3 regions of the Streptomyces sp. NPDC023541 genome follow, and region 1 is predicted to be linked to each of the others. Evidence: riboswitches for the same ligand, from Rfam matches in the RefSeq annotation. Region 1 holds a riboswitch; each other region holds the start of a gene.

Region 1 (9,663 bases):
CGGTGCACATCGACGGCCTGCGCGAGCGCCACGACGAATCGGTGGCGAAGGAGGGCGTCTTCGACGAGGCGGTCGAAGCCATCAAGGAGGCGAAGAAGCGCGGATTCCGGGTGACCACGAACTCCACCTTCTTCAACACCGACACCCCGCAGACGATCATCGAGGTGCTCAACTTCCTCAATGACGACCTCCAGGTCGACGAAATGATGATCTCGCCCGCCTACGCCTACGAAAAGGCGCCGGACCAGGAGCACTTCCTGGGCGTCGACCAGACCCGCGAACTCTTCAGGAAGGCCTTCGCGGGCGGCAACCGGCGGCGCTGGCGGCTCAACCACTCCCCGCTCTTCCTGGACTTCCTTGAAGGAAAGGTCGATTTCCCCTGCACGGCCTGGGCCATTCCGAACTACTCCCTCTTCGGCTGGCAGCGCCCCTGCTACCTGATGAGCGACGGCTACGTGCCCACGTACCGGGAACTCGTCGAGGAGACCGACTGGAACAAGTACGGCCGCGGTAAGGACCCGCGCTGCGCGAACTGCATGGCGCACTGCGGCTACGAGCCCACCGCCGTCCTCGCCACCATGGGCTCCCTCAAGGAATCCCTGCGGGCCGCCCGGGAGACGCTCGGAGGCAACCGGGACAGGTCGGCATGAGCCCGGCGGAAGAGGGGCGGGGCGCCGGTTTCGACCTCGGCGCCCTGCTGGCCGCGCGCGGGGCGGAGCGGTACGAGCTGCACGCCCGCCACCTCAACCACCAACTGCCCCGGATGCTGCACACCATCGGCTTCGACAAGGTCTACGAGCGGGCCGAGGGCGCCCACTTCTGGGACGCGGACGGCAACGACTACCTCGACATGCTGGCCGGTTTCGGGGTGATGGGCCTGGGCCGCCACCACCCCGTCGTCCGCCGGGCCCTGCACGACGTCCTGGACGCCCAGCTCGCCGACCTCACCCGCTTCGACTGCCAGCCGCTGCCCGGGCTGCTGGCCGAGAAGCTCCTCTCGTACAGCCCGCACCTGGACCGGGTCTTCTTCGGCAACAGCGGTACCGAAGCGGTCGAAACCGCCCTGAAGTTCGCCCGGTACGCCACCGGGCGGCCCAGGATCCTCTACTGCGACCACGCCTTCCACGGGCTGACGACCGGCTCGCTCTCGGTCAACGGCGAGGGCGGGTTCCGGGACGGCTTCGCACCGCTGCTGCCCGACACCAAGGTCGCGCTGGGCGACCTGGCCGCCCTGGAGCGGGAGCTGAGGCGCGGCGACGTCGCCGCCTTCGTCGTCGAGCCGATCCAGGGCAAGGGGGTCCTCGCCGCCCCGCCCGGCTTCCTGCTCGCCGCGCAGGAGCTGCTGCACCGGCGGGGGGCGCTGCTGATCGCGGACGAGGTGCAGACCGGACTGGGACGCACCGGGGACTTCTACGCGTACCAGCACGAGCCGGGTGTGGAGCCCGACCTGGTGTGCGTGGCCAAGGCGCTGTCCGGCGGCTACGTGCCGGTCGGCGCGACCCTGGGCAAGGACTGGATCTTCAAAAAGGTCTACTCGTCCATGGACCGGGTGCTCGTGCACTCCGCGAGCTTCGGTTCCAACGCGCAGGCGATGGCGGCCGGGCTGGCGGTGCTGGCCGTGATGGAGGACGAGCACCTCGTGGACCGCGCCCGGACGACGGGCGAGCTGCTGCGCGGACGGCTCGCCGCCCTGGTGGACGAGTACGAGCTGCTGCACGAGGTGCGGGGGCGCGGGCTGATGATCGGCATCGAGTTCGGCCGGCCGTCCTCGCTCGGCCTGCGCAGCCGCTGGACGATGCTCCAGGCGGCCCGCAAGGGCCTCTTCGCGCAGATGGTCGTGGTGCCCCTGCTCCAGAAGCACCGGATCCTCACGCAGGTCTCCGGGGACCATCTGGAAGTGATCAAACTGATTCCGCCGCTGGTCCTGGCCGAGCAGGACGTCGACCGGTTCGTCGGCGCCTTCCGCGAGGTCATGGACGAGGCGCACGGCGGGTCCGGTCTGATGTGGGACTTCGGCAGGACGCTGGTGAAGCAGGCCGTCGCGGCGCGCTGACGGCCTGCCTCCCCGGTACCGGTCGCCGGTCCCCCGGCCGGCTGATCAGACCAGCAACCGGTCCCGGAGCCGGTCGAGGGTCTCGGGCGTCAGTCCGAGGCCCTCCGCCAGGTAGCGGTCCACCCCGCCCCAGACCTCGTCGATGGTGTCGAAGGCGGCGATCAGGTATTCGGCGCGGGCGTCGAAGAGCGGCGCGAGCAGCTCCATCACCTCGGGCGAGCGGGCCTCGGCCGACGCGGAGCTGCGGCGCACCCGGTAGCGGCGGTGCGGGGCGTTGGACTCCAGGTAGTCCGCCACGATCGCCTCGCGCTCGACGCCGAGCGCGAGCAGGGTGACGGCGACGGAGAGGCCCGCCCGGTCCTTGCCGGCCGCGCAGTGCAGGAGGGCGGGGACGCTGTCCTCGGCGATGGCGCGGACGACGCGGCCGTGCTCGGTCGTGCGGTCGCGGATGATCCGGCGGTAGGAGAGCGACATCCGGGCCGCCGCCTTGCCGTCGCCCAGGATCGAGCGGAGCTGGTCGAGGTCGCCGTCGCGGACCAGTCGCCAGAACTCCCGGCCGTCCGCGGGGTCCGAGAGCGGGATGTTGACGTTCCGCACGCCGGGCAGTTCGACGTCCGGGCCCTCCAGGGCGTGGTCGGCGCCGTTGCGGAAGTCGAAGATGGTGTGGAGACCGAGCGAGGTGAGAAACTCTGCATCGGTTTCGGTGGCATGTGCCAGATGTCCGCTTCGGAAGAGTCGTCCCGTACCGACCGTTCGTCCATCAGAAGTCGGCAATCCGCCCACATCGCGGAAATTGCGCACCCCGGTCAGCTCCGGCTCCTGTATCTGCTGGGTCAAGGGAACTCCTCCGCCTCTCGCGTGTCCTCTGTCCGAATTGAGCTACTTGGCGCCAACTTGCCATAACCGGAGGCGAGATCGGGCGCGTCCCCGTGAGCCAGATCATACGGTGACCGTGAGTGCCTGATCGCCGAAGCCGAATGGCCCGGTGGGGGCGGCTGTTGGCGGAACGGAATGGACGGAGGGTGACCGGAATTCCGGCGGTCCCTCATGCCTGTGAATCCGTCAGGGAATTCGCGGCTTGTTCGGTGTGCCCGCAAGGGATTACCTTCGCGATCGATCCGGGTGGATCGCCGAATCCTGCCGCCGCCCGGAAACCGCAACCAAACCATTTCGCGCGGCAGGAGCGGGGGAACCAGGTAAGCCGCTGTTTCGGAGATCTTTTCTCCGGTACGGCTCGGGGTGAAGCCGTTCATGTCCCGTACATGTACGGCCGGACATCTCCAGTCCGAACCCGACAGCTCACCTCGTAGGCGCCGGAGAGGAATGCGCCATGCCTGCAAAGGGTAAGCACCGCCGTCCCAAGTCCCTTTCCATTTCCCGCGGATTCGCGGTCGCAGGCACCGGCGGCGCGGCCCTCGCCCTGCCGCTGATGGGTGCCGCCGGCGCCAACGCGGCCGGCGCTCCGGCGGCGGCCCCGGCCGTCGCACCCGCGGTGGCCCCGCAGGCCCCCGCCGCCCTCCAGGCCGCACCCGCCGCTCCCGCGGCCGCCGTGCAGGCCGCGCCGACCGTCTACACGGTCGTCCCGGGCGACTGCCTCTCCGAGATCGCCGCGGAGCGCAACCTCTCCGGCGGCTGGCAGCGGCTGTACGCCGAGAACCGCGAGGCGGTCGGCGCCAACCCGTCGCTGATCCACCCCGGCCTGAAGCTGACCCTCGGCGGCCGCGGCGAGGCCGCCGCCCCGGCCGACGCCGTCCCCGCCCCGCGCACCGCCCCCGAGGCCGCGCCGAAGGCGGCCCCGAAGGCGGCCCCGAAGGCGGCCCCGAAGGCGCCGAAGCCTGCCGGGCGACCCGCCGCCCCGCAGGCGCGGCAGGATTCTGCCCCCGAGGCGCCCGCCGCCCCCGCCGGGGCTCCCGCCGCGCAGCCCGCCGCCGGCGGATTCGTGGCCCCGGTCGGCGGTGGCATCTCCACCCAGTACAAGGTCGCGGGCGCCATGTGGTCCTCCGGCTACCACACCGGCGTCGACTTCATCGCCGCCATGGGCACCAGCGTCAAGGCCGTCGGCGCGGGAACCGTCGTCTCCGCCGGCTGGAGCGGCGCCTACGGCAACGAGGTCGTCATCCGCCACGCGGACGGCAAGTACTCCCAGTACGCCCACCTCTCCCAGCTCTCCGTCTCCTCCGGCCAGAGCGTCACCGCCGGCCAGAGCATCGGCCTCTCCGGCTCCACGGGCAACTCGACCGGCCCTCACCTGCACTTCGAGATCCGCACGAGCCCGTCCTACGGCTCGGACATGGACCCGATCGCCTACCTCCGCTCGAAGGGCGCCAGCCTCTGACGGCACCCGCCGACGGAGCACCGACACGCGTGGGGCCGGGACCCGAGGGGGGTCCCGGCCTCACGTGTACCCATTCCTTATGCCCGGCGTGGTAGAGATCACGGGCCGTCAACCCCTCATTACGTTGGCGTAGGTTGCGTGCGGGAGTGAAGGATGGGCTCTCGTGGCAGCGACGACGACGAAACTCAAGACCATCGGCTCGTACGCGGCGATCGGGGACAGCTTCACTGAGGGCGTGGGGGACCCGGGGCCTGGGGATTCCTTTCTCGGCTGGGCGGACCGGCTCGCCGTGCTCCTGGCCGATCAGCGCGACGAGCACGACTTCCGGTACGCGAACCTCGCGGTGCGCGGGAAGCTCCTCGACCAGATCGTGGCGGACCAGGTGCCGAGGGCCAAGGCCCTCGCCCCGGACCTGGTCACCTTCTGCGCGGGCGGCAACGACATCATCCGGCCCGGCAGCGACCCGGACGACGTGGCGGAGCGGTTCGAGGCGGCCGTGGCCGACCTCACCGGAGCCGTCGGCCGCGTCATGATCACCACGGGCTTCGACACCCGGGGGGTGCCCGTCCTCAAGCACCTCCGCGGCAAGGTCGCGACGTACAGCGCGCACGTGCGCGCCATCGCCGACCGCTACGACTGCCCGGTCCTCGACCTCTGGTCGCTGAAGTCCGTACAGGACCGGCGCGCCTGGGACGCGGACCGGCTCCACCTCTCGCCGGAGGGGCACACCCGTGTCGCACTGCGCGCCGCCCAGGTGCTCGGCCTGGAGGTGCCCGCCGACCCCGACCAGCCGTGGCCGCAGCTGCGCCCGCGCGGGTCGGTGGACGTGACCCGCGACAACATCCAGTGGGCCCGCGAGTACCTGGTGCCGTGGATCGGCCGCCGGCTGCGCGGCGAGTCCTCCGGCGATCACGTCGCGGCGAAGCGGCCGGACCTGCTGCCGCTGTAGCCACAGCACACGAGAGCACGGGGGCAAGGAACGGGGACAAGGACACGAGGGGCGGGAGCGGCGAGCGGAATCCTTCGGGGCCGGTGCGCGTTGGGATGGTCGTAGCCATGCGACCGCACCGACCCCATCCCTCCCAGGAGGCGCTTTGACCGGCTCCCGTCCCCTCCGTCCTCGGCTGCGCGCCCTGCGGCCCGAAGCCTTCGGCGCGGACCCGTCCGGCGCCCGGCTGGAGCGGATCCGCCGCTCGCCGAACTTCGCCGACGGCGTCTTCCAGAACCCGGTCGGGGCCCGGAGCAGGCCATCGGGGTCGATGGCGGAGTTCGCGAAGACCTACTTCCACCGCGAGCAGCGGATCCGGCGCAGCCCCGGGGCCCCGATCCCGGTGCACCCCACGACCCTCGCGGACCTGGCGAAGCCGGCGGTCAGCGGACTGCGCCTGACCTGGATGGGGCACTCCAGCGTGCTCGCGGAGATCGACGGGCACCGGGTGCTGTTCGACCCCGTGTGGGGCGATCGCTGCTCCCCCTTCCCCTTCGCCGGCCCCAAGCGGCTGCACCCGGTGCCTGTCGCGCTGGCCGCGCTGGGCGAGGTCGACGTCGTGGTCATCTCGCACGACCACTACGACCACCTCGACCTGCCGACGATCAAGGCACTGGCCGGTACGGACACGGTCTTCGCCGTCCCGCTCGGAGTCGGCGCGCACCTCGAGCGCTGGGGGGTGCCGGCCGACCGGCTGCGCGAGCTCGACTGGAACGAGACCACCAAGATCGACGGGCTGTCCCTCACGGCGACCCCCGCCCGGCACTTCTGCGGCCGCGGTCTGCGCAACCAGCAGCACACCCTGTGGGCCTCCTGGGTGGTCGCGGGCGACGAGCACCGGATCTACCACAGCGGGGACACCGGCTACTTCTCGGGCTTCGCGGAGATCGGCGCCGAGCACGGCCCCTTCGACGCCACGATGATCCAGATCGGGGCGTATTCGGAGTACTGGCCCGACATCCACATGACTCCCGAGGAGGGCATGCGCGCCCACCTCGACCTCCAGGGCGGCGCCGCGCACGGCACGATGCTGCCGATCCACTGGGGCACCTTCAACCTGGCGCCGCACCCGTGGGACGAGCCCGGCGAGGGCACCCTGACCGCCGCAGAGGGGGCCGGAGCGGCCGTGGCACTCCCCATCCCGGGCCAGCCGTTCGAACCCGGAACCGAGGGCGCGCCCGCCGAACCGTGGTGGCGCCCGTTCGTGGCCGGGGCGTCTGCGGGCGGACCCGTCGACGGGCCCGCGGCGCCGCCCGTGCACGAGGCCGGCGGGGCGGCGGCGACCGCGGCCCGTGTGGCGTCGTCGGCAGTCGGCGGGCAGGAGGAGCCGGAGTCCGTCGGGTCGTAGCCGGCGGCGGGTACCGGCCGCCCCACAGCACGGGGGCGGCCGACGCCGTTCGGGCGCCGGGAGGGGGCGGCCCGGGGCGTGGGCGGCGCGGGGCGTGGGCGGCGCCGGGCGGCCCCAGCGGCCTGACCGGCGCATTCGGGCTGCTGTGCGAGCGCTCCGTCGGGAGCGGGAAGCAGCCCCGTGAAGTTCGCCAACTGGCATTCCGGGGCGGGACGGTGAGGTCTAGCGTGGGTATTCGGTGATCAACACCGGGCCCCGGGAACGCTGGGGGCCGGGCCCCACGTACCGAGGACGCCGATGTCCGGACTCCGCGCCGCCCGCCACGCCCCGTCGAGACACGCCGTCACCGGTCCCGCCCGGCAGATAAGCCCCCAGCTGGTACGAGCCGCCCTCCTGCCCACGCTCGCCGCCGCCCTCAGCGGCGCCGCCGCGGTGATCTTCACCCTTCAGCTCGGCGGCGGGGCCGGCGACCGCGACGCCCGGCTCTGGCCGGTGCTCACCGGCTGCGCCCTGCTCGTGGTCGGAGCCCTGGCCGCCGCCCTGCTCGGCGCGCAGCGCGCGGCCAAGGCCGTACGGGACCGGTGCGAGGCCCTGCGCCGCTCCAGCGTGCGCGGCCGCCAGGAGCTGCGGACGGCCGCCGAACGGCTGGAGCGGGGCGAGGCCCCGCCGCGGCCGGTCCGGGGCGGGCCGATCGCGCCGCTCACCGGCGGCGACCCGGCCGGCGTGGACGAGTTCTGGCTCCTCTCCCAGGAGCTGCGCGGCGCCCGCGAACAGGCCCACACCGCCCTCGTACGGCTCGCCGGACCGGCCACCCCGTCCGACAGCGAGCGCAAGGTCGAGGTCTTCGTCAACCTCGCGCGCCGGCTGCACTCCCTCGTCCACCGCGAGATCTCGCTGCTGGACGACCTGGAGGACACGGTCGAGGACCCGGACCTGCTCAAGGAGCTCTTCCACGTCGACCACCTCGCCACCCGGATCCGCCGCCACGCCGAGAACCTCGCGGTGCTGGGCGGTGCGGCGTCCCGCCGCCAGTGGACCCGGCCCATCGACCTGAGCGAGGTGCTGCGCTCCTCGGTCGCGGAGGTCGAGCAGTACACCCGGGTCAAGGTCGTGCCGCCGGCGGGCGGCAGCGTACGCGGACACGCCGTGGCGGACGTCGTCCACCTGCTGGCCGAACTCGTCGAGAACGCCACGGTGTTCTCCCCTCCCGACACCGACGTGGTGCTGCGCGCCGAGCGGGTCACCGCCGGTATCGCGGTGGAGGTGGAGGACCGGGGGCTGGGCATGCCGCCCGAGGAACAGCACCGGATGAACGCCCTGTTCGGGGACCCCGACCAGGTCGGCGTCCGCAGCCTGCTCGCGGACGGGCGGATCGGCCTGTACGTCGTCTCGGCGCTGGCCCGCCGGCACGGGATCGCCGTCGAGCTCAAATCGAACATCTACGGCGGCGTCCTCGCGGTGCTGGTGCTGCCGCAGGAGCTGCTGGGCGCGGAGGCGGCCCAGGGCTCGCGGCTGACGCCGCCGCTGGAGCCGGCGCGGATGCCGATGCCGATGCCGCGTCGGGCGGGAGCCCCGCCCACGATCCCCGCCCCCCGCCCCGAGCCCCACGCGGGGCGGGCCGTGACGGGGGCGGACGCCTGGACCGTACCCGGCGGCTCGCCGCAGCCGGACTTCTGGCCCGCCCGGCCCACCGAGCCGCGGACGGCCCCCGCCCCGAGCCCCGATCCCGGGCCGCGGGCGGAGCCGCGCGCCGGGCACCCGACGGCCGGACGGCCCGTCCCCGCGCCGGGGACGTCGGGCGCCCCCGAGGCCGGTCCCGCCACGAGCGGGCCGCCGGCCGGCCCCGGTACCGGGCAGGATGCCCGTCCAGGAGCCGCGGCCGAGCCCAGGACCCGGCAGCAGCCCGAAACCCACCGGCAGGCCGGGCCGGGGCCCGCTTTCGAGGCCGGCCCGCAGGTGACTGCGCCTGCGGCCGGGCAGCCGGCCGGGCAGGGGCCGGCCGCCGAGGCGGCACCGTGGGCCGGACCGGGGGTCCTGCCCCGGACGGCGCCCGCGGCCGAGCCGTCGGCCACACCGGCGCCCGGCCGGCCGGGCGAGCCGGAGCCTGATCCTGCGGCGGCGTTGCGGGACGTGGTGGGCGGTGGGTCGCCGGGTGGGCCCGGGGCCGGGCCGGCTGCCGAGTTCGAGGCCGGGCCGCAGGCCGCGCCTGCGCCCGCAGGCGGATGGACGGCGGGACGGCGGACCGAATCGACCGCATCCGAGGCGGTGTGGGGCGCACTCGGCGGTGACCCGTCGGGGCAGTCCGGGACGGGGGCGGTGGCCGGGCCGGTGGCTTGGGCCGAACCGGCGCCCGGACGGCCGGGCGAGTCCGCGGCCGGGCAAGGGCTCGACCCCGCGGCGGACGCCTGGGGCCGGGACACGCGGCGGGGTGAGGGGGCGGGGGACGAGTGCGTCGGCGGCGAGAGGCCGGTGCTGCCGCGGCGTCGGGCCCAGCAGCACCTCGCGCCCCAGCTGCGCGAAGCGCCCGCACCGCGGCCTCCCGCCGACCCCGAGCAACCCGTACACGACCCCGGCCTCATGGCCGCCTTCCGGCGGGGCTTCGGCCTCGCACAGTCGGAGGACCAGGTATGACGAAGGAGCGCATCACCATGGGCGGCGAAGTGGCGACGAAGACCGGCGGCCGGCTCTCGGATCTCGACTGGCTGCTCAGCGGCCTGGTCCAACGCGTGCCGTACACCCGCAGCGCCGTACTGCTCACCGCCGACGGGCTCATGAGCTGCGTACACGGCCTGGACCCCGACAGCGCCGACCACCTCGCGGCCCTTGCCTCCGGGCTCTACTCCCTCGGCCGCAGCGCCGGCGCCCGCTTCGGCGACGGCGCCGAGGTACGGCAGGTCGTCGTCGAGCTCGACACCGCGCTCGTCTTCGTTTCGGCCGCC
Region 2 (9,663 bases), on a different contig from region 1:
GTCGATCCGCGAGACGGCGCCCCAGCCGATGGTCAGGACGACCTCGCGGGGCAGGGTGCCGGGGGTGTAGGACTCCGGGTTGGCGACGACGCGGCTGAGCACCACGGAGGAGATGCTGGAGAGCTTGACCGACTCGGTGGAGGTCGTCGCGTACGGCGACGGGGACCCGGCGTCGGCGGCCTGCTCGTCGGTGTGGCTGACGATGAAGCGGTTGCCGGTCAGGACCAGCACGGTGACGTGGCGGCGCACCTCGTTGGAGTCGAAGGTCGTCTCCTGGTGGACCAGGTACGACGAGATCGGCTCGCCGCCCACCGCGGCCTCCACCGCCTCGGCCACGAGGGCCGGGTAGTAGCCGCTGCGCTCGATCGCCGTGCGCAGCCCCTGGGTCGTCGTACCGGATTTCGCCATGGGGTCAATGGTAAGGCCCCCCGGCTGCCCTCCTACCGCGCCGTACCCGCTCAGTAACTGGGGAGCGTCCGGGGGCCGAGATCACCGCGGGCGGGCGGATGGGCGACGCGGACGGTCGCGCTGAGGGCGCAGACGCCCTCGGCGGCGACCACGACGGGCTCCAGGGTGACTGCGATCACCTCGGGGTGGTCGTCCACGAGCCGGGACAGCCGCAGGAGCGTCGCCTCCAGGGCGGGGGTGTCGACGGGGTCGCTGCCGCGCCAGCCGAAGAGGAGCGGTGCCCCCCGGATGGACCGGATCAGTGCGGCGGCGTCCCGGTCGGTGGCCGGGACCAGCCGGTGGGCGGTGTCGCCGAGCAGCTCGGAGACCACCCCGGCGAGTCCGAAGGAGAGGACGGCGCCGGCGGCCGGGTCGATGACGGACCGCACGACGGTGTCGACGCCCCGCGGCACCATGGGCTGCACCACGGGCTGGAGCTCGGCCGGCTTGCCGAGCGCGTCGGTGAGCTCCTCGTACGAGCGCCTCAGCTCGGCCTCGTTCGTGAGGTCGAGCCGTACGCCGCCCAGGTCCGCGCGGTGGCGCAGGTGCGGGGCGGTGGTCTTGAGGGCGACCGGGTAGCCGAGGACCTCGGCGGCCCGGACGGCGGCGTCGGGACTGGGCGCGGGGAGCGTGGGCAGGACGCGGATCCCGTAGCGCGCGAGCAGCTCGCGGGCGTCCCAGTCGCTGAGGGTCAGCACGGCGCCGCCGTCGACGTCTGCGAGCAGCCCGGCGAGTTGTGCGGCGGCGCCGGCCTCGTCGATGTCCTCGTACTCGGGGACCTGCCCGGCATCGGCGAGGGCGCGGCGCCACTGCCCGTAGCGCACGGCCTCCGCGACGGCCTTGACGGCGCGCTCGGCGGCGGGATAGCTGGGGATCCGGTCCGGCTCGGGGGTGGAGGCGGCCCGGCCGGGGGCGGCGGGGGCGGCCGGGGTCCGGAGGGCGTCGGCGGCGGGGTGGGCCGGCGTCGCGTCGGCGGGGTGGGCCGGCGGCTCGTCGGCGGGCCCGCGGGTCGCGGACAGGGCCTGCACCAGCTCGGCCAGTTCCACGTGCACGACCGCCACCGGCTTGCCCGGCGTGCCGGCGACGGCCTCGCGCAGCGCGTCGGCGAGGTCGTCGGCGAGGGCGTGCTCGCTGACCCACGGGATGGCGGTCACGATCACCGCGTCGCAGTCGTCGGAGGCGAGGGCCGAGGCCAGGGAGGTGCGGAAGTCCTCCGGGGACGCGGCGGTCGTCAGGTCCAGGGGCGGCAGCGGGCGCAGGCCCTGGGCCAGGCAGGCGTCGTAGGTGAGGACCCCGAGGGACTCGGAGTTGCCGAGGATCGCGATCCGGGGTCCGGCGGGAAGCGGCTGCGAGGACAGCAGCAGGCCGACGTCCACCAGCTCGGTGACCGTGTCGACCCGGATGACGCCGGCCTGCCGCAGGAGGGCGGAGACGGTGTCCTCCGACAGCCGGGTGCCGGGGACGACGTGCCCGGCGGGGGTGTGTCGGCCGCCCTTGGCGACGACCACCGGTTTGACGGCCGCCGTCCGGCGGGCGAGGCGGGTGAACTTCCGCGGGTTGCCGAGGGTTTCGAGGTACATCAGGGCGACGTCGGTCGCCTCGTCCTCGTACCAGTACTGGAGGATGTCGTTGCCGGAGACGTCGGCCCGGTTCCCCGCGGAGACGAAGGACGACAGGCCCTCGCCGCGCCGCAGCAGCGCCGAGAGCAGGGCGATCCCGATCGCCCCGGACTGCGTGAACAGGCCGGTCCGGCCGCGCACGGGCATCGGCGCGGGGGTCAGCGAGGCGTTGAGTTCCACGTCCGGGGCGGTGTTGATCACCCCGTAGGCGTTGGGTCCGATGAGGCGCATCCCGTACGAGCGCACCTGCCGCAGCAGCTCGCGCTGGCGGGCGAGGCCGGCCGGGCCGCTGTCCCCGTATCCGGCGGAGAGGACCACGAGCCCCTGCACGCCGTGCTCGCCGCACGCGGCCACCGCGTCGGGGACCCGGTCGGCCGGCACCGCGATCACCGCGAGGTCGACGGGGGCGCCGATGGCCTCGACGGTGCGGTAGGCCCGCACCCCGTCGAGGAGGTCGCGGGTGACGGCCTCGTTGACGGCGTAGAGGTGGCCGTGGAAGCCGCTGTCGCGCAGGTTGCGCAGGGCGGCCGCGCCCACCCCGGCGCCGGAACGGCTGACCCCGACGACGGCCACCGAGCCGGGGGCCAGCAGGCGCTGGACGGATCGGGCTTCGGCGCGCTGTTCCCGGGCGCGCTGCACGGCGAGGGACTCGGCGGTGGGTTCGAGGTCGAGGGTGAGGTGGACGGAGCCGTCCTCGAAGCTGCGCTTCTGCTGGTAGCCGACGTCCGTGAACACCTTGATCATCTTGGTGTTGGCGGGCAGCACCTCGGCGGCGAACCGGCGGATGCCGCGCTCCCGCGCCACCGCGCCGATGTGTTCGAGGAGCGCGGAGGCGACGCCGCGGCCCTGGTGCGCGTCCTGGACGAGGAAGGCGACCTCGGCCTCGTCGGCGGGGGCGGAGGCGGGCCGGCCGTCGGGGCCGATGCGGTCGTAGCGGACGGTGCCGATGAAATCCTCGCCGATGGTCGCGGCGAGGCCCACGCGGTCCACGTAGTCGTGGTGCGTGAAGCGGTGCACGTCGCGGTCGGAGAGGCGGGGGTAGGGCGCGAAGAAGCGGTAGTACTTCGACTCGTCGGAGACCTGCTCGTAGAAGCTGACGAGCCGGCCGGCGTCCTCGGTGGTGATGGGCCTGATCCGGGCGGTGCCGCCGTCGCGCAGGACGACATCGGCTTCCCAGTGGGCCGGGTAGGACGGGTCCGACTCTATGGTCATGCGCATACCTTACGGCCGGACCGGGCCGGACAGCGCTCGCGCGGCGTAGTAGGCAAGCCGGGACGAACCGGTGCAAGCTGGGGACGCTCGTTCAGCGGCGAGAACAAGGAATTCAGGCCGAGGGTCGGTCCGAGCATTCGGGGCGCCGTGAGAGACTGGTCTAGACAACCGTAAGAACCTGAAGGGCATCACCATGGCAGAGCGCCGCGTCAACGTCGGTTGGGCCGAGGGCCTGCACGCTCGTCCCGCCTCGATCTTCGTCCGTGCGACGACCGCTTCCGGCGTCCCGGTGACCATCGCGAAGTCCGGCGGCGACCCCGTCAACGCCGCCTCCATGCTGGCGGTCCTGGGCCTGGGCGCCCAGGGCGGCGAGGAGATCGTCCTCGCATCCGAGGCCGAGGGCGCGGAGGCCGCCCTGGACCGCCTCGCGAAGCTGGTCGCCGAGGGCCTCGAAGAGCTCCCCGAGACGGTCTGACCCTTCGGGTTCGCCCCACAGAGCACCGGCGCCGAAGCCGCGGCCCCTCCCGGGGCCGCGGCTTCGGCGTCGATGGGCGGACCCCCCAGGGACACCGGCACTCCCGACCTGGCCGCACAATCGGCCGGAATTCACAGAATGCGGCTCGACCGCCCGCGCACCGCTGGAATTCGGCACGGCGAATTACCCCGTCGTCCGCGCCCCGAATTCCCGCGATTCCACCCTTTGTATACGGCCTCTGTTAATGCGGACCGCCCGACATGTTTACGGCAGGTTGCGAAGTGCTCACCGGCCGCCGCCTCAGCCGGTGCGCGGCAGCCGCGCGATCGGCGTGGATCGCGGCCAGGGTCCGCGCCCGCTCGGCGTCGCCGCGCGCCACCGCGTCGACGATCGCGCCGTGTTCCGCCCAGGACTCCGCGGGCCGGGCCGGCGCCTCGACCACGAACATCCACGCCACCTTGTGCCGCATCTGCGTGAGCAGCGCGATCAGCCCGGGGCTGCCGGAGGCCTGCGCGAGCGTCTCGTGGAACCAGCCCCCGAGCGCCCGCAGGTCCTCGCCCTGACCCCGCCTGGCCCGCTCCTGACCCAGCCTGACCAGCCCCCGCAGCACCTTGAGGTGTGCGTCGGTGCGGCGCCGGGCGGCCCGTGACGCCGCCAGCGGCTCCAGCAGCATCCGCAGCTCCAGCAGGTCCGCCGCCTCCTGCGCGGTCGGCTCGGCCACACAGGCCCCGGCGTGGCGGCGCGTGGTCACGAAACCTTCCGACTCCAGCGTCCGCAGCGCCTCGCGCACCGGCACCCGCGAGACCCCGTACCGGCGGGCCAGCACCTCCTCGGTCAGCCGACCGCCCGGTTCGAACACCCCGGAGACGATGTCGTCGCGAATTGCCGTGCATACCGCGTGCGCAGGAATACGCAAGACCGAACCTCCGCCTATTTCCGTCCGCCAGCCCCCCGTGCGCATCCACGCGCACACAACGACTCTATTGCAGCACAGCAAGATTTCGAGAGCGGGCGGAAATCCGAAACATTGCGCCGGAACGCGAAAACACGAAGACCCCGGCTCGGGAGGCGGGGTCTTCGTGGAGCTGTGCGCGGTGCTCGGTGAGCCGCGGAACGGGTCAGACGCTGACGCCGTGCGAGCGCAGGTACGCGATCGGGTCGATGTCCGAGCCGTACTGCGAGCCGGCGCGGGCCTCGAAGTGCAGGTGCGGGCCGCTGGAGTTGCCGGTGGAGCCCGACAGGCCGATCTGCTGGCCCGGGGTGACCTGCTGGCCGACGGAGACGTTCAGCGAGGACATGTGGCCGTACTGCGTGAAGGTGCCGTCGTTGTGCTTGATGACGACGTTGTTGCCGTACGCACCGCCCCAGCCGGCCTCGACGACGGTACCGAAGCCCACCGCGCGGACCGAGGTGCCGGAGGCGGCGTGGAAGTCGATGCCGGTGTGGCTGCCGGAGGACCACATGCCGCCGCCCGCCTTGTACTGCGTGCTGACGTAGGAGTCGTCCAGCGGGGAGACGAAGGTGTTGAGGCGCTTGCGCTCCTCTTCGCGGGCGGCGCGCTCGGCGGCCTCGCGCTCGGCCTTCGCCTTGGCCTCGGCGAGGCGCTTGGCCTCGGCGGCCTTCTGCTTGGCGTCGGCCTCGGCCTGCGCCTTGGCGGCGGCGTGCTCGGCGGCGCGGTGCTGGGCCTCGGCCTGGTCCTGGATGTCGCCCGCGAGGTCCTCGGCGACGACGACGGCGCCCAGCCCGTTCTCCGGGGCGGAGCTGCTGTGGTTGTCCGCGGCGAAGGCCGGGGCTGCGAGGGAGCCGACCACACCCGTGGTGGCGATCGCGGCGATACCGGCGTAGCCGGCGGTCTTCTTGCTCAGGCGGCTGGAACCACGGTGCTTGCCGGTACCAGCGGGACGACTGCCAAACGCCATGAAGGGTTTGATCCTTTCCTTCCTTCTCGCCTACCGGGTTAGCTGACGGGTTCGGAGCAGGAAGGTCTCCTACGGGCCTCCTCTTGCGAGGGGGTCCGATTCACCCCAGGGACTGATGTGGGTCCCCGGCTCCCCAGGCTCGCGCCTGACGGGGACTCGGCGATCGCTGTCCGGTGCCGCGGGTGCGGCGGGCACAACTGACGGACAGCACGGATGACGCTAGGCGGATCATCAGTCAATCGCCAAACAGACGCGCCTTTTTGTTGCGTACGCCACACCGCATACAAGCAACCTCACCACTAAACGGACAAAAGGGGCTCCGGCGGAAAACCGCCGGAGCCCCTTGAAAAGTGCGTCAGTTGCCCGTCATACGGGCGCCTGCGACGTCAGTTGCTGACGACCGTGACGTCACCGATCCCGAGGGCCCGCACGGGCTCCTCGATCACCGCGGCGTCGCCCACCAGGATCGTGACCAGCCGGTCCGCCGGGAACGCCTGCACGACGGCCGTGGTGGCCTCCACCGTGCCCGTCTCGGCCAACTGCGCGTACAGCTGCGCCTGGTAGTCGTCCGGCAGCTCCTGCTCGACCTGGTCGGCCAGCGTGCCGGCGACCGAGGCCGCCGTCTCGAACTTCAGCGGGGCCACGCCCACCAGGTTCTGCACGGCCACATCGCGCTCGGCGTCGGTCAGACCGCCCTCCGCGAGGGTGCGCAGCACCTTCCAGAGGTCCTCCAGCGCGGGGCCGGTGTTGGGGGTGTCCACCGATCCGCTGATGGCGAGCATGGAGGCGCCCTTGCCGTCGGCGGTGGAGCGCAGCACCTGGCCGAAGGCCCGCACGCCGTAGGTGTACCCCTTCTCCTCGCGCAGCACCTTGTCCAGGCGGGAGGTGAGGGTGCCGCCCAGGCAGTACGTGCCCAGCACCTGGGCCGCCCAGACGCGGTCGTGCCGGTCCGGCCCGATGCGCCCGATCAGCAGCTGCGTCTGGACCGCGCCCGGCCGGTCGACGATGACCACGCGGCCGGTGTCGTCGGCGGTCACCGGCGGCACGGGGCGCGCCTCGGCGGTGTCGCCGGTCCAGGCGCCCAGGGTGTCGGCCAGCACGGCGTCCAGGTCGATGCCGGTCAGGTCGCCCACGACCACCGCGGTGGCGGTGGCGGGCCGTACGTGGGCCTCGTAGAAGGCGCGTACGGCGGCGGAGTCGATCCGGGCGACCGTCTCCTCGGTGCCCTGGCGCGGCCGGGACATCCGCAGGGACGCCGGGAAGAGCTCCTTGGAGAGCTCCTTGGCGGCGCGGCGCTGCGGGTTGGCCAGCTCGTGCGGGATCTCGTCGAGCCGGTTGCGCACCAGCCGGTCGACCTCGGCGTCGGCGAAGGCGGGCGCGCGCAGCGCCTCGGCGAGCAGGCCCAGCGCCTTGGCCAGCCGGGATGCGGGCACCTCCAGGGAGACCCGCAGGCCCGGGTGGTCGGCGTGCGCGTCGAGGGTGGCTCCGCAGCGCTCCAGCTCGGCCGCGAACTCCTCGGCGGAGTGCTTGTCGGTGCCCTCCGACAGGGCGCGCGCCATGATGGTCGCCACGCCGTCCAGGCCCTCGGGCTCGGCGTCGAGGGGCGCGGTGAGGTTGATCTCGACCGCGACGACCTGCTGGCCGGGGCGGTGGCAGCGCAGCAGGGTCAGCCCGTTGGACAGCGTCGCGCGCTCGGGGGCCGGGAAGGCCCACGGCTGCGGCTCCCCGGCCTGCGGCCGCGGGTGGAAGGTCATCGTGACGGCTGCGGTGTCGCTCACTGCTCCGCCCCCTCGTTCTCGTCGCTGTCGGCGTTCTCTTCGCCCTCTTCGCCCTCTTCGCCCTCGGCCGCGAGGGGCTCGTAGACGAGCACCGCGCGGTTGTCCGGGCGCAGTCGGGCCGCGGCCACGGCCTGCACCTCCTCGGCGGTGATGTCGAGGACACGCTGTACGGCGGTGAGGGCCAGCTGCGGGTCGCCGAACAGCACCGCGTACCGGCACAGTTCGTCGGCGCGGCCGGCCACCGTGCTCAGCCGGTCCAGCCACTCGCGCTCCAGCTGCGCCTGGGCGCGCTCCATCTCCTCGGCGGTCGGGCCCTCGGCGGCGAACCGCGCGAGCTCCTCGTCGACGGCCGCCTCGATGGCGGGGATCTCGACCCCGCTGGAGGTCTTGACGTCCAGCCAGCCCAGCGACGGCGCCCCGGCCAGGCGGAGCATGCCGAAGCCGGCGGCGACGGCCGTCTGGTCGCGGCGTACCAGCCGGTTGTGCAGCAGCGAGGACTCGCCGCCGCCCAGGATGGTCAGCGCCACGTCGGCGGCGTCGCACTCGCGGGTGCCGTCGTGCGGCAGCCGGTAGGCGGCCATCAGCGCGCGCGCCGGAACCTCCTCGACGATCTCCTCGCGCAGCTGCTCCCCGATGACGTCGGGCAGCGAGCCGTCGCGGGGCGGCTGCTTGCCGTCGTGGGAGGGGATGGTGCCGAAGTACTTCTCGACCCAGGCGAGCGTCTGCTCGGGGTCGATGTCGCCGACGACCGACAGCACCGCGTTGTTGGGCGCGTAGTACGTACGGAAGAAGGTGCGCGCGTCCTCCAGGGACGCGGCGTCCAGATCGGCCATGGAGCCGATCGGGGTGTGGTGGTACGGGTGGCCCTCCGGGTACGCCAGGGCGGTCAGCCGCTCGAAGGCGGTGCCGTACGGGACGTTGTCGTAGCGCTGGCGGCGCTCGTTCTTGACGACGTCGCGCTGGTTCTCCATGGACTCTTCGTCCAGGGCGGCCAGCAGCGACCCCATCCGGTCCGCCTCCAGCCAGAGCGCGAGCTCCAGCTGGTGGGTCGGCATCGTCTCGAAGTAGTTGGTGCGCTCGAAGCTGGTGGTGCCGTTGAGGGAGCCGCCGGCACCCTGGACCAGCTCGAAGTGTCCGTTGCCCGGTACGCTCGCCGAACCCTGGAACATCAGGTGCTCGAAGAGGTGAGCCAGGCCGGTACGCCCCTTGACTTCGTGGCGCGAGCCGACGTCGTACCAGAGGCATACCGCGGCGACCGGGGTCAGGTGGTCCTCGGACAGCACCACGCGCAGGCCGTTGGCCAGCCGGTGCTCGGTCGCTGTCAGGCCGCCGGAGCCGGCCTGGGCTGTGGCCGTGTGACCCATGGGCATGTGGTCCCTTCGATCGCGATGCAGAGATTTCCGTCAGACCTGCCACTGTATGCAAGCGCGTCGGCCACCGGATAAGTTCCCGGGCCAGACCTGGGTCGGAGTCGGCGTTGTCGGTCCCCCGGGCCACAATGGTCGGCGTCGTACCCCTGCCGGCCAACGGCAGGACCCAGCCAGACCCCGCCAGACCAGCCAGACACCCAGCACATACATTCTTGGTTAAGGAGCCGCGCAGCGATGGCCCGCCGCAGCACGAAGACCCCGCCGCCGGAGGATTTCGAGGAGAAGATCCTCGACATCGACGTCGTCGACGAAATGCAGGGCTCCTTCCTCGAGTACGCGTACTCGGTGATCTACTCCCGTGCCCTGCCCGACGCCCGGGACGGCATGAAGCCGGTGCACCGCCGCATCGTCTACCAGATGAACGAGATGGGCCTGCGTCCCGACCGCGGGTACGTGAAGTGCGCCCGCGTCGTCGGCGAGGTGATGGGCAAGCTCCACCCCCACGGCGACGCGTCGATCTACGACGCCCTCGTGCGCATGGCACAGCCCTTCTCCATGCGGCTGCCGCTCGTCGACGGCCACGGCAACTTCGGTTCGCTCGGCAACGACGACCCGCCGGCCGCGATGCGCTACACCGAGTGCCGCATGGCCGACGCCACGTCTTTGATGACGGAGTCGATCGACGAGGACACCGTCGACTTCACCGCCAACTACGACGGCCAGGAGCAGGAGCCGGTGGCGCTGCCCGCCGCCTACCCGAACCTGCTGGTCAACGGCGCGTCCGGGATCGCGGTCGGGATGGCGACCAACATGCCCCCGCACAACCTCGGCGAGGTCATCGCG
Region 3 (9,663 bases), on a different contig from region 1:
CGGCTCCGGGGGCTGGGACCCGGGGTCGCTCATGATGTAGCCGACCTCCCCCGGGCGCAGGAAGTGCAGGTGCTTGCGCGCCTGCTGCTCCGCGTACGCGTCGTCCTGCCAGCGGGCCTTCTCGTCGCGGAGCCGCTCCAGGCGGTCCCGCGCGGCGGCGGCGGCCCGCTGCTGCTCCGCGATCTCCGAGCGCTGGGAGACGTACTGGCGCATCGGATACGCGAGGGCGACCACCAGCGTACAGAGCACGAGCACCAGGAGCGCGGCCCTGCCGGTGAGGCGGCTGCGGCGCACCTGCCGACGCGACTGCGAGCGGTAGACGTGGGCCGCGGTCCGCTCACCGAGCTGCTTGAGCCGCGTCGCCGTGGAGAAGGTGGAGAACCGATCCCGGTTCCCGGCCATTGGTCCGCCTCCCCTTTGTACGCACTACGCAATACGTCCCCGCACACGGTACGGGACCGAGTGCGGGGACGTACGGAGGCAGAGCGTGATTAGCCCTTGAAGCGCGGGAAGGCGCTGCGGCCCGCGTACACCGCGGCGTCGTCGAGGATCTCCTCGATGCGCAGCAGCTGGTTGTACTTGGCGACGCGGTCCGAGCGGGCCGGGGCGCCGGTCTTGATCTGACCGCAGTTCACGGCGACGGCGAGGTCGGCGATGGTGACGTCCTCGGTCTCGCCGGAGCGGTGCGACATCATGCACTTGAAGCCGTTGCGCTGGGCCATCTCGACGGCGTCGAGGGTCTCGGTCAGCGAGCCGATCTGGTTCACCTTCACGAGGAGGGCGTTCGCGGAGCCCTCCTCGATGCCGCGGGCCAGGCGCTCGGGGTTGGTGACGAAGAGGTCGTCGCCGACGATCTGGACCTTGGCGCCCAGGCGGTCGGTGATGGTCTTCCAGCCGGCCCAGTCGTCCTCGAACAGCGGGTCCTCGATGGAGACGAGCGGGTACGCCTCGACGAGCTCGGCGTAGTAGTCGGTCATCTCGGCGGCCGAGCGGGACTGGCCCTCGAACTCGTACTTGCCGTCCTTGTAGAACTCGGACGCGGCGACGTCGAGCGCGAGCGCGATGTCCTTGCCCGGGGTGTAGCCGGCCTGCTTGACGGCCTCGATGATGAGGTCGAGCGCGGCGCGGTTGGACTCCAGGTTCGGGGCGAAGCCGCCCTCGTCGCCGAGACCGGTGGACAGGCCCTTGGTGTGCAGGACCTTCTTGAGGGTGTGGTAGACCTCGGCACCCCAGCGCAGCGCCTCGGAGAAGGACTCCGCGCCGATCGGGGCGATCATGAACTCCTGGATGTCGACGTTGGAGTCGGCGTGCGACCCACCGTTGAGGATGTTCATCATCGGAACGGGCAGCAGGTGCGCGTTCGGACCGCCGAGGTAGCGGAAGAGCGGGAGGTCCGAGGCCTCGGACGCGGCGTGGGCGACGGCGAGCGAGACGCCGAGGATGGCGTTGGCGCCGAGCGAGCCCTTGTTGTCGGTGGCGTCCAGGTCGAACATGGCCTGGTCGATCAGGCGCTGCTCGGTGGCGTCGTAGCCGACGAGCTCCGGGCCGATCTGCTCGATGACGGCGAGGACGGCCTTCTCGACACCCTTGCCGAAGTAACGGTTGGGGTCACCGTCACGGAGCTCGATGGCCTCGAAGGCACCGGTGGAGGCGCCGGACGGAACGGCAGCACGGCCGGTGCTGCCGTCGTCGAGGCCCACCTCGACCTCGACCGTGGGGTTGCCTCGGGAGTCCAGGATTTCCCGGGCTACGACGACGTCGATGGACGGCACGAGCATCTCCTTCTGGGATGTGACGCTGGGTGTGCGGTGGCGTCAGGCCGTGGGACGGCCTGGCCGACTAGAGCCTAACCGGATCCGGGCACTCACCCTGCCGACCGCCCGGGTCCTGGGACGAAAAAGGGCCCGAATACCCCTCTTCCCGGACATAGGGCCCCGCATGACGGGGGTTCCGCTGCCGCACACACCGCCGCCCGGCGCGTGGGGGGAAGGGCGCCGGGCGGTGGGAATTCTGCGCGTTGCGTACGCTTTTGCGGCTATTGCCGCAGCGGTCAGCTGAGCTTCAGCTTCTGACCCGGGAAGATCAGGTCGGCGTCCGAGACGATGTCCTTGTTCAGCTCGAACAGCTGCTGCCAGCCGCCCTTGACGCCGTTGGCCTCGGCGATGGTGCCCAGGGTGTCGCCCGGCTTGACCTCGTACGAGCCGTTGCCGGTCTTCGGCGCGGCAGGGGCCTCGGTCCGCTCGGAGCGGGTGACCGGGGCCTCGGCGCGCTTGGTGTCCTTCTTCGGCGCGGCCTTGGTCTCGGTCTTCTTGGTCTCGGTCTTCTTCGTCTCGGCCTTCGGCTTGGTGGAGGCCGGGGTCTCGGAGGAGCCGCCCGTGTACGAGGAGTTCGACAGGCCCTTGCCGCAGTGCGGCCAGGCGCCCTTGCCCTGCTTCTTCAGGACCTTCTCGGCCACGGCTATCTGCTGCGCCTTCGAGGCCTGGTTGGCCTGTGAGGCGTACGACTTGCCGCCGAACGCCGCCCACGTGGAGGACGAGAACTGCAGTCCGCCGTAGTAGCCGTTGCCCGTGTTGATGGCCCAGTTGCCACCGGACTCGCACTGCGCGACCTTGTCCCACTCGGACGCGGTGGCGGCACTGGCGGCGCCCGCGGTCATCAGGGGGGCGGCGACGGCCACACCGGCGACACCGGCGAGCGTGACGATGCGGACGGCCTTGGAGGCGCGACGGTGCTTGCCCTTGCCGGAAAGCAGCATGAGGTTTCTCCTCACCGACGCCTACGAGGTGAGCTGTCGGGTTCGGGCCTGTGAGTGCCCGGCGGCGCGACCTAGCGCACCGCTTAACCCCAAGCCGCTTGCGTGACCGTCTCTCAACGGACGCTCGCGGCGCCTACCTTGGGTCCCCCGCTCCTGCCTTCGGCGCTTTACGCGACGACTGTTCCCCCCGTCCGCCGGCAGGACTCGGCGATGCGGTCGAAGGAGCTCGCGGTGGCGAGCGATTCAGAAGGTAGACACAGCTCTCCCCGATGTTCAACGAGGAACATCGGGGAGAAAGGGGCCCTACTTGCGCTCTCCGCAGAGGTGTTTGCGCAGGTGAGACCGGGGTTTGCGCAAGGCCCCGGGCGGGACACGCCAGTTGACCGGAAGAGACACATGTCTCACTTGCCGAAAACAGACAATCAAGGTCTTTCCGGGCGAACCAACTGTCCTTATTACGTGGTTAGATCCAGGTTCTGCCCGGGCTTGATCAGATCGGCGTCCTCGCCGATGACCTGCTCGTTGGCCTCGTAGAGGCCGCTCCAGCCGCCCTTCACGCCCTTGGCAACCGCGATGGTCGCCAGGCTGTCGCCCGCCTGCACGGTGTAGACGGGGTCCGGCGCGGCATCGGACGGGGCGCCCTCCTCGGGGGAGGGCGCACCGCGGTGCTTGCCGTTGCCCTCGGCCGGAGTGGCGCCCGGGGTCGCCGGGGCCGCCGGTGCCGCGGGGGCCGTCGGGTCCGTCGGGGACGGACCCGGGGTGACCGGCGGGGTCGTCGGCGCCGTCGGAGCCGTCGGGTCCGTCGGGAGGACCGGGGCCGTGGGGTCGGTGGGGCTCACCGGCGGGGTCGCCGGGTCGGTCGGGAGGACCGGGGCGCCCGGGGTGCCCGGGTCGGCCGGGGGCGTCGTCGGAACGTCGGGCGCGGGCATGACGGGCAGTCCGAGGGACGGCGCGTCGGGGATCAGGAAGGGGGTGCCCGAAGGGCTCGGGGTCTCCGCGGTCGAGAGTCCGAAGTCCGTGGCCGGCTTGCCGCCCTTGGCGGAGGGCACGGTGTCGTCGGGGCGGGACGGCGCGGGTCCCACCGCGGTGGGGCTGCCGGGCAGGCCGGGGTCGACGACCGCGGCCGGACCCTGCCGGTCCAGTCCGGCGGAGGCCGCGCACAGCGGCCAGGCCTGCGGGCCCTGGGAGGCCAGCACGCGCTCGGCCACCGCTATCTGCTGCGAGCGGCTCGCGAGGTCGGCCCGCTCGGCGAAGTCCAGACCGCCGGCGTTCTGCCACTGCTCCTGGGTGAACTGGAGGCCGCCGTACGCGCCACTGCCGAAGTTGGCGCTCCACGCGCCGCCGCTCTCGCACTCGGCCACCTTGTCCCAGGTGGCGGTGTCGGCAGCGGTGGCACTGGTGGCGGCAAGCAGCGGCATGGCCAGCGCAGAGCCAGTGACTCCGGCTGTGACTACCAGCGCGGGGACCTGGCGGGGGCGTCTGTGACGGCCGTTCCCGGAGAGCATGAGGGATCACCTTTCGCATAACAGCGGGGTAACGGCAGAACCTAGCGGCCTTCGAACGATTGTCACAAGTTCAAGCAGGATCTGACTTTTGATCAGATCCCGCTCAAGTGTTTTGAGCCGTGAAGCGAACGGGAAGAGTACGAAGCCCTCGCATGATCAACCCCCCACGCCAGCGCAGGTCTTGGGGCGGAACGGCGAGTTCCAGGTCGGGCAGGCGCGTCAGCAGGGTCGCGAGCGCGGTCTGTCCTTCGAGCCGGGCCAGCGGCGCGCCCAGGCAGTAGTGGATGCCGTGGCCGTACCCGAGGTGCTGGTTGTCGGCCCGGGAGAGGTCGAGGGTGTCCGGGTCGGTGAACCGCTCGGGGTCCCGGTCGGCGGCCGCGAGGACGACCAGGACGGGATCGCCGGTCTCGACGCGCTCGCCGCCGAGGGTCAACGGCTCGGTGGCGAACCGCCACGTCGCAAGCTCCACGGGGCCGTCGTAGCGCAGGAGTTCCTCGACGCCGGTGGCCAGCAGCCCGCTCTCCCCGGCGGCCAGGGAGCTCTGCAGGCGCTCGCGCTGGACGGGGTTCATGAAGAGGGAGTGGACGCCGTTGCCGATGAGGTTCACGGTCGTCTCGAAACCGGCGAAGAGCAGGATGAAGGCCATCGCGGTGGCCTCACCCTCCGTCAGATGGTCGCCGTGGTCGCTCGCCCGGATCAGGTCGGAGATCAGATCGTCGCCCAGGTCATCCCTTTTGCGATGGATGAGCTCACCGAGATAGGTCCGCATCTGCTTCACCGACCGGGCGACTCCGCCCCGCGGACCGCCGCCGTGGCGGATCATCATCCCGGCCCAGTCACGGAAGTCGTCCTGGTCCTCGCGCGGTACCCCGAGCATCTCGCAGATGGCGTAGATGGGGAGCGGGAACGCGAACTCGTGGATGAGGTCCGCCTCCCCCCTCCCCGCGAACCCGTCGATCAGATGATCGGTGAGCGCCTGCACCCGCGGGGTGAACTCGGCGACCCTGCGCGGCGTGAACGCCTTCGACACCAGGCGCCGCAGCCGCGTGTGGTCCGGCGGGTCGATGTTCAGCAGATGCGTCATCAGCTCCGCCTTGCGCTCCCCCGGGATCCCGGTCTTGCCCCTGGCGTGCGCGGGCTCCGCGTGGTGTGCCGGATTCTTGCTGAGCCGCTGGTCGGCGAGGGCCTGGCGGGCGTCCGCGTAGCGGGTGACGAGCCATGCCTCGACCCCGCTGGGGAGCTTCGTGCGGTGCACCGGGGAGTGCTCGCGCAGCCATGCGTAAGCCGGGTAGGGGTCGGTCGCGAACTCCCACGTGAAGAGTTCGGGCGCCGCGCCGACGGAGGGAGTGGACGACTGATCGTGCATGTCCCCGACAGTAGCCGCCGCGCACGGGCGGACCCGCGCGGGCCGCGGCCCACCCGACCGGTCATCCCATATGACTGCTTCGTCGAGGCTGTCCGTAGATCGGACAACGCTTGACCTCGCCCCGTCCGGCACTCCTACTTTCGGTCGTGTGGATGTGAGGATCTTGAAAAGCAGTTTCGCGGTGGTGGAGAGACGGGCCGAGCACGCGGTCAAGTTCTTCTACTCACACCTGTTCTGGCACAACCCCGGAGTCCGTGACCTCTTCCCGGTCTCCTCCGAGGACATGGAACGCCAGCGCGACCGGCTCTTCGCGGCGCTCACCCACGTCATATCCCGTCTCGGCGACGACGACGAGACCCTCGGCCCCTACCTGCGCGACCTGGGCCGCGACCACCGCAAGTTCCTGGTCCGCCCCGAGCACTACGCGGTCGTCGGCTCCAGCCTGCTCGCCGCACTCGCCGCGACCTCCGGCGAAGCCTGGACCCCGCAGGTGGAGAAGGCCTGGACCGAGGCCTACCAGGTGATCGCCGACGCCATGCTCGCCGGGGCCGGCGCGAGCCAGGACCCGCCGTGGTGGGACGCGGAGGTCGTGCGCCACCTCCAGTACGGGCAGGACATCGGCGTGCTCACCCTGCGGCCGCACGCCCCCTTCCCCTATCTCCCCGGCCAGTACACGAGCGTGAGCAGCGACCGGGTCCCCCGGACCTGGCGCACCTACTCCATCGGCAACGCCCCCCGCCCCGACGGCACCGTCGACCTGCACGTCAGCCGGATCGACCACGGGCGGCTCAGCACCGCCCTGGTCCGCGAGACCCGGCCGGGCGAGGTCCTGCGACTCGGCGCCCCCGGCGGGCACCTGACCTTCCGCCGCTCCGACCGACCGGTCAGCCTGATCGCCGCGGGCACCGGCTGGGCCCCGATCCGGGCCATGCTGGAGGAACTGGCGGACCGGCCCCCCGATCAGGACGTACGGCTCTTCGTGGTGGCCCGGGACTGCGCGCACCTCTACGACCGGCCGCTCATCGACGCGTACGGCACCTCCTGCGGCTGGCTCGACGTCACCTACATCACGCCCGCCCCCGGCCGGCCCCGCAACGAGGCCACCGAGCGGCTCGCGACCGCCCTGAGCAACCGTGGCCTGTGGCCCGACCAGGACGTCTACCTCAGCGGGCCGGCGCAGTTCATCGACGAGACCGCCCGGCTCCTGGAGGAGCTCGGCGCCCTCCCCTCCCGCCTCTTCCACGACTCCGTGCCCGCCGGAGCCGCCGACCCCGCACAGGGCGGCCGCCCGCTGGGCTTCGCCGAGTGGCTCCTGAACCGCCCGGCCCCGCACTGGCACAACCCCTCGGCCCGCGCCCCGAGGGAGTACTGAGGTAGGAACCGAGGAGGGGTACGGGGCCACGCCGTGCGGGGCCACTCCGTGGCAGGGCTACTCCGTGGCGGCTCCGACGCCCTCGGCCGCCCGGATCGCGTCGCGGTAGACGCGGGCCGCCGCACGCAGCGCGGTCTCGGGGTCCACCCCCTCCGCCTCGGCGCGCGCCGCCAGTCGCAGCAGCTCGTAGCCGATGCCGTCGCCGCGGGGCAGCTCGACGGCCACCCCGCCCGTACGGACCCGGCCCGCGAGCTTGGCAGCGAGCGCCAGGCCCGGCTGGCCCACCGGGATCCCGTCGGTGACCGACTCGCGCCGCTTCTCGACCGCCTTGGTGCGCTGCCAGTGCGCGTGAACGTCCTCCGGGGTCTCGGCCTCCGCGTCGCCGAAGACGTGCGGGTGCCGGTGGATCAGCTTCTGCACGAGGGCTCCGGCCACGTCGTCGATGGAGAAGGCCCCGAGGCCCTCCCCGTCGCCGTCCCCGTCGTCCTCGTCCTCGTTCTCGTTCTCGTCCTCCCCGCCGGGGACCCCCTCCTCGGCGATCCGGGCGTGGAAGACCACCTGGAGCAGGACGTCGCCGAGTTCCTCGCGCAGCTCCTCCCGGTCGCCGTCCTCGATCGCCTCGACGAGCTCGTACGCCTCCTCGATCGCGTACTTGGCCAGGCCCCGGTGGGTCTGCCGGGAGGTCCACGGGCACTCGCGCCGGACCCGGTCCATCACCTGGACCAGGTCGAGCAGGCGCGCGCCCGGCAGGTCGTACGAGCCGGGCAGCAGTTCCAGGTCGGGCATGGAGACCCGGCCGGAGCCGGCCAGCCCGGCCAGCCCGTCGGTGAGCCGCCGGTCGCCCTCCCCGGCCGGGAGCACCACGACCGTACGGCCGCCGGCGCAGGCCTCGACCAGCTCGTGCGCGTCCGGGGCCGTGTACTCGACCTCGACGCCCGCCTCCCGCAGGTACGGCAGCTGCGGGTGGCCGGGGTCGGCGCACAGCACCCGGTCCGCGGCGTGCAGGGTCTGCCACGCCGGCCAGGACAGCACCCCGGGGGCGACCCGGTGGCTGGTGGTCAGCAGGACGATACGGCCGGTGGGCTCGGGGGCGGCGGTGGGCTGGGAGTGGTCGGTCACCCTCCGAACCTACCCCCGCCGCGGGACGTCAGGCTCCGGCGGGTGCCTGCTCGGGGCGCGTCCGCTGGGTGATCCAGGAGGTCTCCACCGGGCCGAGTCCGACCTGCTGGGCGTCCCAGGCCCCGTAGCGCGGGTTCACCTCGATGTGGAGTGCCTGCGAGGCCTTGGCGAGCGGCTCGATGATCTTGTCCTCGCCGTAGCGCTCGCTCAGCTTGCCGAGCAGCAGCTGGAAGCGCACCTCCTCGTCGATCTGCCCGGCGGCGAGCGGGACGCGGCCCTGGAGGGCCGCCTGCTCCAGAGCCGCCGCGCCCTTGCCGCCCTCCTGGGCCTTGCGGGCGTCCTCGACCTCCTTGGTCGTGACCGAAATGCCCGCGTCCTTCGCGGCCCGCTCCAGCACCCGGAGCTGGATCATCTTGCCGAGCTTGATCCGGTCCAGCTGCGGGGTGTTGGAGATGAGCGTCGCGGCGTGCTCGGAACGGTTCTGTGCGGCGCGGACGTCGCCCACCTGGGCCTGGAGCGCGGAGGTGGTGATCCGTTCACCGCCGACGACGGCCGCGGTGCCGGGCCGGGTCTCGCCCGAGCAGGCGGACAGCAGGGGCGCCGCCACGAGCAGGGCGGCGGAGACGGAGAGCGCAGTGCGACGGTGCAAAGGAGCCTCCAGGGCCGGGAGATTGTGCGTCAATGCACAAGGGCCGTGCGGTGATCGATGGTATGCAGTAAGGGTGGCCCGGGCCACCGGTTCGACCAACGATTCGCGGGGTGTCCGGGGTACGTGTCTGTTCGTGTCGCGGCCACTGCGCGGCCACTCCCGCGTCCCCCGGTGCTGCCAGGGTCGGCCCACCATGTCGACACCGCACCGCTCGCCGCGCCGCCGCAGTCTGTCCGGTTCGGCGCTCGCCGCCCTGCTCACGGCGGTGGCCGTGTGCGCCGGGGACGCCGCCGCCCGTGTCTTCCCGTACGGACCGCGCCACCGCAGCATCAACGACCTCGGCAATCAGTTCGTACCCTTCCACGCGCACCTGTGGGACCTCCTGCACGGCCGCGCCCGGGGCGGACTGCTGTTCAACTGGCAGTCCGGGTACGGCACCAGCTTCCTGCCCGACCTCGGCACCTACCTGACCAGCCCGCTGTCCGTCCTCGTCGCCGTGTTCCCGCGCGCCGACATCGACCTGGCCGTGTACGTCGTCACGGTGCTGAAAACGGCGGCCGCGGCGGCGGCCATGGCCTGGCTGCTGCGCACCCTCCACCGGGGGCCCTGGTGGGCGGCCGGACTGCTCGGGGCCTCGTACGCGCTGTGCGGCTGGTCGGTGATCGAAGCCTCCTACAACCCGATGTGGCTGGACGGGCTGACCGCCTTCCCCCTTCTCTGCCTCACCGGTGAATGGGCCCTGCGCGGCCGGCGGGTGCTGCTCGCGCCGCTGGTCGTCGCCGTCTGCTGGACGGCGAACTTCTACACCGCCTACATGGCGACCCTGGGCGCCGCGCTGGTGCTGCTGGTACGGATGGTGCTGACCCGGGACGGCCTCCGGATGCGGATCGCGGTGAC

The links. A riboswitch is a leader RNA that binds a small molecule or an ion and turns the genes downstream of it on or off. The one in region 1 is predicted to bind cyclic di-AMP.
Region 2: linked by a shared signal. The riboswitch ahead of ACZ3X1_RS24895 (M23 family metallopeptidase) and the one ahead of ACZ3X1_RS17405 (M23 family metallopeptidase) in region 1 are both predicted to bind cyclic di-AMP.
Region 3: linked by a shared signal. The riboswitch ahead of ACZ3X1_RS18935 (transglycosylase family protein) and the one ahead of ACZ3X1_RS17405 (M23 family metallopeptidase) in region 1 are both predicted to bind cyclic di-AMP.

The regions. Positions count from the first base shown of each region.
Region 1 is NZ_JBVHJO010000006.1:222,657-232,319, forward strand. It holds gene hpnH (adenosyl-hopene transferase HpnH) at 1-650, shown strand, start outside; gene ACZ3X1_RS17395 (aspartate aminotransferase family protein) at 647-2,053, shown strand; gene ACZ3X1_RS17400 (tyrosine-protein phosphatase) at 2,099-2,890, opposite strand; cyclic di-AMP (ydaO/yuaA leader) riboswitch at 3,199-3,381, shown strand; gene ACZ3X1_RS17405 (M23 family metallopeptidase) at 3,384-4,388, shown strand; gene ACZ3X1_RS17410 (SGNH/GDSL hydrolase family protein) at 4,552-5,337, shown strand; gene ACZ3X1_RS17415 (MBL fold metallo-hydrolase) at 5,483-6,724, shown strand; gene ACZ3X1_RS17420 (sensor histidine kinase) at 7,022-9,355, shown strand; gene ACZ3X1_RS17425 (roadblock/LC7 domain-containing protein) at 9,373-9,663, shown strand, end outside.
Region 2 is NZ_JBVHJO010000010.1:142,173-151,835, reverse strand. It holds gene ACZ3X1_RS24915 (DUF5998 family protein) at 1-408, opposite strand, end outside; gene ACZ3X1_RS24910 (bifunctional acetate--CoA ligase family protein/GNAT family N-acetyltransferase) at 459-3,284, opposite strand; gene ACZ3X1_RS24905 (HPr family phosphocarrier protein) at 3,472-3,753, shown strand; gene ACZ3X1_RS24900 (GntR family transcriptional regulator) at 3,995-4,669, opposite strand; gene ACZ3X1_RS24895 (M23 family metallopeptidase) at 4,872-5,672, opposite strand; cyclic di-AMP (ydaO/yuaA leader) riboswitch at 5,686-5,844, opposite strand; gene ACZ3X1_RS24890 (M16 family metallopeptidase) at 6,059-7,426, opposite strand; gene ACZ3X1_RS24885 (M16 family metallopeptidase) at 7,447-8,814, opposite strand; gene ACZ3X1_RS24880 (DNA gyrase/topoisomerase IV subunit A) at 9,055-9,663, shown strand, end outside.
Region 3 is NZ_JBVHJO010000007.1:77,976-87,638, forward strand. It holds gene ACZ3X1_RS18925 (FtsB family cell division protein) at 1-402, opposite strand, end outside; gene eno (phosphopyruvate hydratase) at 492-1,778, opposite strand; gene ACZ3X1_RS18935 (transglycosylase family protein) at 2,051-2,755, opposite strand; cyclic di-AMP (ydaO/yuaA leader) riboswitch at 2,759-2,930, opposite strand; gene ACZ3X1_RS18940 (transglycosylase family protein) at 3,211-4,173, opposite strand; gene ACZ3X1_RS18945 (cytochrome P450 family protein) at 4,364-5,626, opposite strand; gene ACZ3X1_RS18950 (globin domain-containing protein) at 5,808-6,998, shown strand; gene ACZ3X1_RS18955 (nucleoside triphosphate pyrophosphohydrolase) at 7,056-8,117, opposite strand; gene ACZ3X1_RS18960 (SurA N-terminal domain-containing protein) at 8,146-8,766, opposite strand; gene ACZ3X1_RS18965 (YfhO family protein) at 8,960-9,663, shown strand, end outside.